DNA from 2 places in the Klebsiella oxytoca genome. Region 1 is predicted to be linked to the other one. Evidence: predicted binding sites of a transcription regulator. Region 1 holds the regulator's gene; the other holds the start of a gene.
What was found. Region 1 encodes Fur, which represses iron uptake genes when iron is present. Its sites were predicted from a motif close to ATAATAATGAGAACNACTATCAA; they were not measured.
Positions count from the first base shown of each region.

Region 1 (5,111 bases):
CGGTAAAACTCGGATATCTTCCGGGTCTTGCAGCCGGGTGGCAGAATGTCCAACATAATACCCTAACCCGACGGAGCGAAAAAAAGAACTTTGCCATGAAATTAAATAGCCGAGCGCAATCTGCACAAAATCCGCACAATAATCCCCCTATCGTCCTGGTCCACGGCCTTTTTGGCAGTCTGGATAATCTGGGGATCCTCGCCCGCGATCTGGTCCTTGACCATGATATTTTGCAGGTCGACATGCGAAACCACGGCCTCTCACCGCGCGCGCCGGAGATGACCTATGCCGCGATGGCCCAGGATCTGCTTGATACTCTCAATGAATCACAAATTGAGAGGGCGACCTTTATTGGTCACTCCATGGGAGGTAAGGCCGTGATGGCGCTCAGTGCTCTGGCGCCGGAGCGTATCGCCGGCCTGGTCGCCATTGATATCGCCCCGGTGGATTATCATGTTCGTCGCCATGATGAAATCTTCGCCGCCATCAACGCCGTCACCGACGCGGGTGCCGCCACGCGTCAGCAGGCCGCGGCAGTGATGCGCGAACACCTCAATGAAGAGGGCGTCATTCAGTTTTTGTTGAAATCTTTCGTGGACGGCCAGTGGCGTTTTAACGTGCCGGTGCTGTGGGAACAGTACGCTAATATCGTCGGCTGGCAAACCGTCCCGGCCTGGCCGCATCCGGCGCAGTTTATCCCCGGCGGCAACTCCCCTTACGTCACCGATGAATATCGTGACGCCCTGTTGGCTCAATTTCCCCAGGCGCGCGCGCACGTTATCGCCGGAGCCGGACACTGGGTGCATGCCGAGAAACCGGAAGCCGTTATCCGCGCTATTCGACGTTATTTAGCCACCATCGGCGGGTAACTGCTTAAAATATGCCCGACCGCGCGGCTTAATGCCCGCGGTCGTTGGCGCAGCTCGTCGCCTGATGTATTATGGCGCGCTATCTGCGTCGGCTACTCCCGACAGCTTGTTTCCCCCGAAGTCACTCTGAATCATGGCAAAAGAACAAACGGACCGTACGACATTAGATTTGTTCGCAACTGAGCGTCGGCCGGGCAGACCGAAAACCAATCCGCTTTCGCGCGATGAACAGCTGCGCATCAACAAACGCAACCAGCTTAAACGCGACAAAGTCCGCGGCCTCAAGCGCGTTGAGCTAAAGCTGAATGCCGATGCGGTGGATGCGCTTAACGAGCTGGCGGAAGCCCGTAATATGAACCGCAGCGATCTCATTGAAGAGATGCTGATGAACCAGCTGGCAGCCCTGCGCGACCAGGATAAAGCCTAAAACCCTCAAAAAGTCAGCTTTCATGTAGCAGAGTGTGCAGTTGGGCGTGATTGCTGTTTCCGCGCCTTTCTCTGTTCTGCTATCATTGCCCCTATCTGCGGGCATTACGCCCACTACCACATCATTAAGTTTCAAGAGGTTATTTTACTCATGGCAATCATCGGCATCTTTTTTGGCAGCGACACCGGCAACACCGAAAATATTGCAAAAATGATTCAAAAGCAGCTTGGTAAAGATGTTGCTGATGTTCACGACATTGCCAAAAGCAGCAAAGAGGATCTGGAAGGTCACGATATCCTGCTGCTCGGCATTCCGACCTGGTACTATGGTGAAGCCCAGTGCGATTGGGACGATTTTTTCCCGACCCTGGAAGAGATCGACTTCAATGGCAAACTGGTTGCCCTTTTTGGCTGCGGCGATCAGGAAGACTATGCTGAATACTTCTGTGATGCTCTGGGTACCATTCGCGACATCATCGAACCGCGCGGCGCGACTATCGTTGGCCACTGGCCGACCGCCGGCTACCATTTTGAAGCCTCTAAAGGTCTGGCGGATGACCACCACTTTGTTGGCCTGGCCATCGATGAAGATCGTCAGCCGGAACTGACCAACGAACGCGTGGAAAAATGGGTAAAACAGATTTCTGAAGAGCTGCATCTTGAAGAAATCAAGAATGCCTGAGTCTGAACGGCATAATCATCAGATTTTGCCTAATCTATAGATAAAAGCAATCGAAGTTATAGCTACAAGTTTTTAACTTTTAGTCACATATCTGTACAATGTCCTCTGATTTAACGAGGTCGCGTGAAGCACTTTGTAGCGAGTGCCTCGTTTTTGACAGCATACAAGGCCCGATGCTTGCAGTTTTCATTTCACCATGGCAGTTCTATAATGAGACGCATTACATCGGGTGATTCTCTGTATTACTTCCGCAGATGGAAGTAGATCGTTTAGCAACAGGACAGATTCCGCATGACTGACAACAATACCGCATTAAAGAAGGCTGGCCTGAAAGTGACTCTTCCAAGATTAAAAATCCTGGAAGTCCTTCAGGAACCGGATAACCATCATGTCAGTGCGGAAGACTTATACAAACGCCTGATCGATATGGGCGAAGAGATTGGCCTGGCGACCGTCTATCGCGTACTCAACCAGTTCGACGACGCCGGTATCGTCACCCGTCATAATTTCGAAGGCGGTAAATCCGTTTTTGAACTGACGCAGCAGCATCATCACGATCACCTTATCTGCCTCGACTGCGGCAAAGTGATCGAATTTAGCGATGACTCAATTGAAGCGCGCCAGCGTGAAATTGCCTCCAGGCACGGTATTCGCCTGACTAACCACAGCCTGTACCTTTACGGTCACTGTGCAGAAGGCGACTGCCGCGAAGATGAACATGCTCACGATGCGGCAGAGAAATAATCACCGCAGCGTATAACGTTAAAAGCCAACCTTCAGGTTGGCTTTTTTTTGCTCTGAATATGATCCCCCTCTTCCTCTCGCGCCTCAATACATTTACTGTCAGTGGATCCAGCCTTGTACGGAGAGTCGACATGGAGCTTCGCCAGCTACGCTATTTTGTCCGCATTATCGAAACCGGCAGCATGGGCCGCGCCGCCCTAGATCTGAATATCGGTGTCTCCGCGCTTAGCCAACAAATGGCGCGTCTGGAGAACGAACTTGCTATTCGCCTGCTGCAACGAACATCGCGCGGCGTGATGCCGACCAGCGCTGGCCTTGCCTTTTACTCTCAGGCGCAGCTGGCTCTGCGTCATGCTGATGATGCGGTTCTCGCCGCGCGCGAAGCGCGCCTTTCCGGCCACGTCAGCGTCGGTATGGCCCCAAGCACCGCCTCTGTTCTGGGGGTGCCTTTTATTAACGCGATGCGCGAAAGCTATGCCGATGTCCGCCTGCATTTAGTCGAAAGCCTCTCCGGCAACCTTGAGCGAATGATCAATACCCGTCAGCTTGATTTAGCCATCGTGTTCCAGAAGGAGAAGCTTATGCGCTGGAGCGCCAGACCCATTCTCGAAGAGCGTCTGTTCCTGATAGGTACCCACGAAGTGCTGGCTCCCCTTCCCGACGCGAGCATCTCGCCAGGCCAGCTGGCCGCTATCCCGTTGATTATGCCAAGCCAGGGGCATGGTCTGCGCGGCAGGCTCGAGTCTATCTGCCAGGAACACTCCCTTAACATTGATGTGGTAGCTGAAATCGACGGTCTGGCGCTGCTGATGCGCGCCGTCCGCGACGGACTCGGCGCTACTCTGCAGCCTGGGGCAGCCATTTCTCATCTCGACAACGAGGCGCTGAGAGTGATCGGTGTCGACAATCCGATACTCAGTCGGCCTAATTTTCTCGTCAGTCTCTCTGATGATGAACTGACGCCAGCAGGCCTTGCGGCGCGAGTGATACTGACAAAAGTCATGCGTCAGCTCGTTGAATCAGGCCGCTGGCCGGGCGCCAGTCTTTACGCTCACTAAACCCCCCTTTAGCAATACGCCATAGCGGCTTGCCGGCCTGAGCACCTACATTTCCATTACAAATTTAACAATAAAGCAAACCGTAATGGAGCCAAAAATGGTGGATGTACTGGTGATTGGCGGCGGCAATGCCGCATTATGCGCCGCCTTAACCGCCCGGGAAGCTGGCGCGTCCGTGCTGCTGCTGGAGGCCGCACCGCGGGAATGGCGAGGCGGAAACTCTCAGCACACGCGAAATCTTCGCTGTATGCATGATGCTCCGCAGGATGTTTTAGTCGACAGCTATCCGGAAGAAGAATACTGGCAGGATCTGCTGCGCGTTACCGATGGCAACACCAACGAAACGCTGGCGCGGCTGGTGATCCGCACCTCATCTGAATGCCGCGACTGGATGCGCCAGCATGGCGTTAACTTCCAGCCGCCGCTGTCCGGCGCCCTGCACGTGGCCCGCACTAACGCCTTTTTTATGGGCGGCGGTAAAGCGCTGATAAACGCCTATTACCGCAGCGCAGAACAGTTGGGCGTGCAGATCCGTTACAACACGCCGGTGCAGGCGCTTGAATTACACAACGGCGAATTCGTCGCCGCGCTGGCGGGTGAAGAGAGGATCGCGGCGAAAACCTGCGTCCTCGCCGCGGGCGGGTTTGAATCTAACCGCGAGTGGCTGCGCGAAGCCTGGGGACAGAACGAGCGTGGCGAATGGCCAGCCGATAACTTTCTCATCCGCGGAACCCGCTTCAACCAGGGCGTCCTGCTCAAATTTATGATCGAGGCAGGGGCTGACATCATCGGCGATCCGTCACAGTCACACTGCGTCGCGATTGACGCCCGGGCGCCGCTCTATGATGGCGGCATCTGCACGCGCGTGGACTGCGTGTCGTTGGGTGTGGTTGTCAACCGCGATGCCGAGCGCTTTTATGATGAGGGCGAGGATTTCTGGCCTAAACGCTATGCCATCTGGGGACGGCTGGTCGCCCACCAGCCCGGCCAAATCGGTTACTCGATCATCGACAGCAAAGCGATCGGTCATTTTATGCCGCCCGTTTTTCCCGGAGCCCAGGCCAATACTATCGCCGAACTGGCTCGCCAGCTGGGGCTGGACGCGGAACGACTGTCGCAAACCATCGCCCGCTATAACGCCGCCTGTACGCCCGGCCAGTTCGATCATACCCGCCTTGATAACTGCGCGACATCAGACCTGACGCCGCCGAAAACCCACTGGGCGCGGCCCATCGATACGCCGCCCTACTACGGTTATGCGTTACGTCCAGGGATCACTTTCACCTATCTCGGACTCTATGTTAATGAACGCTCCGCCGTCCATTTTGCAGG
Region 1 is NZ_CP046115.1:1,690,501-1,695,611, reverse strand. Features, by position in the region: gene ybfF (esterase) at 96-869, shown strand; gene ybfE (LexA regulated protein) at 1,003-1,296, shown strand; gene fldA (flavodoxin FldA) at 1,447-1,977, shown strand; gene fur (ferric iron uptake transcriptional regulator) at 2,269-2,721, shown strand; gene tcuR (tricarballylate utilization LysR family transcriptional regulator TcuR) at 2,853-3,779, shown strand; gene tcuA (FAD-dependent tricarballylate dehydrogenase TcuA) at 3,877-5,111, shown strand, end outside.

Region 2 (5,111 bases), 460 kb from region 1:
GGCGTTGCCGGAGCGGTGAACCAGAACGCTGAACGCGTCTTTATTGAACTGGCGCAGATTCTGTTCAACCCATGGATTGCCGGGATCCTGTTGTCGGCGATTCTGGCGGCGGTAATGTCGACTCTGAGCTGCCAGCTGCTGGTGTGTTCCAGTGCGATTACCGAAGATCTGTATAAAGCGTTTTTGCGTAAAAATGCGGGTCAGCAGGAACTGGTATGGGTCGGACGCTTTATGGTGCTGGTCGTGGCGCTGGTATCCATCGCCCTGGCGGCCAACCCGGAGAACCGCGTGCTGGGTCTGGTGAGCTACGCATGGGCAGGCTTCGGCGCGGCGTTTGGTCCGGTGGTGCTGTTCTCGGTAATGTGGTCAGGAATGACGCGTAACGGCGCGCTGGCCGGAATGATTATCGGCGCTATCACCGTTATCGTCTGGAAACAGTTCGGCTGGCTGGGCCTGTATGAAATTATCCCTGGCTTTATTTTTGGTAGCCTGGGGATTGTGGTTTTCAGCCTGCTGGGGAAAGCGCCTTCAGCCGAGATGCAAAGACGCTTTGCCGAAGCGGACGCGCACTATCGCTCTGCGCCGCCAGTACGCGCTACCGCCGAGTAATATTTGGCTCTCCTCTCAAGCCCGCGTCCTGCGGGCTTTGTTGTATATGACACTTGCTAATTGCTTGAAAATACGCTGATATCTCAGCTCAGATAACAATGAGGGTAGCAAAATGAATTTCAAACAGGGTGCGATGGCGCTGGTTCTGGCAGGGGTCTTGAGCGGCTGCGTGGCACCTGCTGCGAACAAGGCTCCGGTGGCTGAGACTAACGCCTGCCCGGCGGAAAATACCATGATGCAAACGACGCTTTATTTCGGATTAAGCCGTCCGGCAGGGAAAGATATTACCGCTCAGGAGTGGCAGCAGTTCGTTGACCGCGATGTGACGCCGCGCTTTCGGGATGGCCTGACGGTATTTGATGCGCGCGGACAGTGGCTGGGCAATGACGGGACTATCGCACGTGAACAGAGCAAGGCGCTGATGCTGATCCATGGCAAAGATGCAAAGAGCGAAGAGGGAATTGAGGCGCTGCGCAATACGTATAAATCACGCTTTGCGCAGGAGTCGGTGATGCGCGTTGACCAGCCGGTATGCGTTCATTTTTAAACAGTGCCCTGATGGAATGTCGACCCCACAAGATTTACGTTGCGGCTGTTTCCCGGGCTGCAGCGGGCTCCCGACCTACGGGCCGCACGCATCTGCAGCCCGGGTAAAGCGCTCTGCGCCGCCCCCGGGAAAACGGGTAGGCAGGCAATTCTGATTACAGCACCAGGCCCGCGAAGCTGGCAGAGAGCAGGCTGACCAGCGTCGCGCCGTATACCAGGCGCAGGCCGAAGCGGGAAACGATATTCCCCTGCTGCTCGTTCAGGCCTTTAATCGCCCCGGCGATAATGCCGATAGAGGCAAAGTTGGCGAAGGATACCAGGAACACGGATAGAATACCCAGCCCGCGCGGCGTCATGCCGGCGGCTATTTTTTGCAGCTCAATCATGGCGACAAATTCATTCGCTACCAGCTTGGTCGCCATAATACTGCCGGCGTTCAGCGCATCGCTAAGCGGAATGCCTATCAGCCACGCCAGGGGATAAAAGACGTAGCCGAGGATCTGCTGGAAGCTCAGGCCAAATATCGTGGCGAACAGGGCATTTATGGCGCTAATTAAGGCAATAAAACCAATCAGCATAGCCAGAATAATCATCGCGACTTTAAAACCAGCCAGAATATATTCACCGAGCATCTCAAAAAAACTCTGCGATTCATGCAGCTTCTCGAGCTTGATCTCCTCCTCGCTGCCCGGACGCGTGGGGTTAATTATCGACAGAACAATAAAGGTGCTGAACATATTCAGAATTAGCGCGGCGACGACGTATTTTGCGTCGAGCATACTCATATACGCGCCGACAATGGACAGCGATACCGTCGACATCGCGGTGGCCGACATAGTAAACAGGCGGCGTGAAGAGAGGTCGCCGAGCACGCCTTTATAGGCGATAAAGTTTTCCGATTGACCGAGAATCAGCGAGCTGACCGCATTGAAGGATTCCAGTTTACCCATACCGTTAATTTTCGCCAGCAGGGTACCAATCAGACGAATAAATATCGGTAAAATCCGCCAGTGCTGAAGAATACCAATCAGCGCAGAGATAAAGATAATTGGGCACAGGACGCCAAGGAAAATAAACGCCAGCCCTTTTTCACTCATGCCGCCAAATACAAAGTTGGTTCCTTCGGCGGCGAAACCGAGCAGCGATTCAAAAAAGGACGCGATATTTTTCACTAACCACAGGCCGCTTTCTGCGTGGAGAAAAAAGAAAGCCAGCGCAATTTCAATAACGATTAGCTGAATAATATAGCGGATGCGGATTTTTTTACGGTCATAGCTGGCAAGCCAGGCAAGGGCAAGAATAACCACCAACGCCAGCAGGAAGTGCAAGAATTGAGTCATGTTGTTCATTTCACGGGTCAATAAGGCCGCCATTTAGCCACAGCCGTCAAGCCGGGTAAATATCTGCGGCAAAAAAAACGTCATCCTGCGATTGCGCATAACGGCGGAGAGATAATTGCCTGAGTCATTATTTGTTAGCGATTAATTTACAAATCGTCATTAATCTCTACACATTTCACTTGTGTTTCTGATTATTGTAATGATAATCACTATCATAAATATTTACCTAACTTTGCATCAGTTGACTGCGGTTCACATTTAAGGGTGTTGGCATGTTTGTCCCATTTCTCATCATGTTACGTGAAGGTCTGGAAGCAGCGCTGATTGTCAGCCTGATTGCCAGCTATCTGAAGCGCACTCAGCGCGGAAGCTGGATTGGCGTTATGTGGATTGGCGTGCTCCTTGCCGCAGCGCTATGCCTGGGGCTGGGGATCTTCATCAACGAAACGACCGGTGAATTTCCGCAGCGTGAACAGGAGCTGTTCGAAGGTATCGTGGCGGTAGTAGCGGTGTGTATCCTGACCTGGATGGTGTTCTGGATGCGCAAGGTATCGCGTAACGTCAGGCAGCAGCTTGAGCTGGCGGTTGATAATGCGCTTCAGCGCGGCAATCACCACGGTTGGGCGCTGGTGATGATGGTCTTTTTCGCCGTTGCCCGGGAAGGTCTGGAATCGGTGTTTTTTCTGCTGGCGGCCTTTCAGCAGGATGTGGGAATTTGGCCGCCTATCGGGGCGATGCTTGGTTTGGCGACGGCAATCGTTTTAGGGTTCCTGATCTACTGGGGCGGCATCCGTATGAATCTTGCCGTCTTTTTCAAATGGACCAGCCTGTTTATTTTGCTGGTGGCCGCGGGCCTTGCCGCGGGCGCTATCCGCGCCTTTCATGAAGCCGGTCTATGGAACCATTTCCAGGATATAGCCTTTGATCTGAGCAACGTGATTTCGACGCACACGCTATTCGGTACGCTGCTGGAAGGGATTTTTGGCTATCAGGAAACGCCAACTATCAGCGAAGTAGCGGTCTACTTTATCTATCTGATTCCGGCGCTGGTGCTTTACGTCTCGCCGCCGGGCAATAAAACCACCGCATCCCGAGCCGCCTAGTCGGGCATCGCGGACTGAAATAGTTACAACATACTTATCGAAAGGGATGGTCATGATGAATCATTTTCGTCGCAATGCGCTGCAGCTTACCGTTGCCGCGCTGTTCGGCTCTGCTTTTTGCGCTCAGGCAGCCGATATTCCACAGGTAAAAGTTACCGTCACTGATAAACAGTGCGAGCCGATGAACGTCACGGTGAAAGCGGGTAAAACCCAGTTCATTATTCAGAACCATAGCCAGAAAGCGCTGGAGTGGGAGATTCTGAAAGGCGTGCTGGTAGTTGAAGAGCGTGAGAATATTGCTCCCGGGTTTACGCAAAAGCTGACGGCGAACCTGCAGCCGGGTGAATACGATATGACCTGCGGCCTGCTGACCAACCCGAAAGGTAAACTGACGGTCACTGGTGAAGCGACCAAAGATGCTGCTAAAGCCGACACGTTGCTTAGCCTGGGAGAGGCGATTACCGCCTATAAAGCGTGGGTTACCGCCGAGACCGCGGAGCTGGTGAGCAGCACTAAAGCCTTTACCGGGGCGGTAAAAGCGGGTGATATCGACAAGGCAAAAGCGCTTTACGCGCCGACGCGCCAGCATTATGAACGTATTGAACCGATCGCCGAACTGTTCTCCGATCTTGATGGCAGCATCGACGCCCGCGAGGATGACTACGAGAAAAAAGCCGAAGATCCGAAATTCACCGGTTTCCACCGGCTGGAAAAAGCGCTGTTTGGCGATAACAGCGTCAAGGGAATGGATAACTATGCCGATCAATTGAACGCCGACGTTCTCGATCTGCAAAAACGCATTAGCGAGCTGGCGTTCCCGCCGTCAAAAGTGGTTGGCGGCGCTGCCGGGCTAATTGAGGAAGTGGCGGCCAGCAAAATCAGCGGTGAAGAAGATCGCTACAGCCACACCGATTTGTGGGATTTCCAGGCCAACATTGACGGCGCGCAGAAAATTATCGACCTGCTGCGCCCGCAGTTGCAAAAGAAGAACGGCGAGCTGCTGGCGAAAGTTGACGCTAATTTCAAAAAAGTAGACGCCATTCTCAGCAAGTACCGCACCAAAGACGGTTTTGAAACCTATGACAAGCTGACGGATGCCGATCGTAACGCGCTGAAAGGGCCGATTACCACGCTGGCGGAAGATTTGGCCCAGCTGCGCGGGATCCTGGGTCTGGACTAAGTCGATGGCTGAGCAAAAGCATAATGTAAATGAACCGTCGCGTCGGCGGTTACTTAAAGGGATCGGCGCGCTCGGCGGCGCGCTGGCCATTACCGGCGGTTGTCCGGTGGCGCATGCGGCGAAGGGTGAGAGTTCTCCAGGCACGGTGTCGCCGGATGCGCGTCTGGAAACCCAGCCGTTTTATGGTGAGCATCAGGCTGGCGTGCTGACGCCTCAGCAGGCGTCGATGATGATTGTCGCTTTTGATGTCCTCGCCGGCGATAAAGCAGACCTTGAGCGGTTGTTCCGTCTGCTGACCCGGCGTATCGCCTTTCTGACTATGGGTGGGCCTGC
Region 2 is NZ_CP046115.1:2,149,272-2,154,382, forward strand. Features, by position in the region: gene putP (sodium/proline symporter PutP) at 1-609, shown strand, start outside; gene GJ746_RS09865 (DUF3574 domain-containing protein) at 722-1,156, shown strand; gene GJ746_RS09870 (NupC/NupG family nucleoside CNT transporter) at 1,311-2,495, opposite strand; gene efeU (iron uptake transporter permease EfeU) at 2,768-3,598, shown strand; gene efeO (iron uptake system protein EfeO) at 3,651-4,778, shown strand; gene efeB (iron uptake transporter deferrochelatase/peroxidase subunit) at 4,783-5,111, shown strand, end outside.
Region 2: the regulator Fur is predicted to act here: its motif matches at 2,689-2,711, upstream of efeU (iron uptake transporter permease EfeU).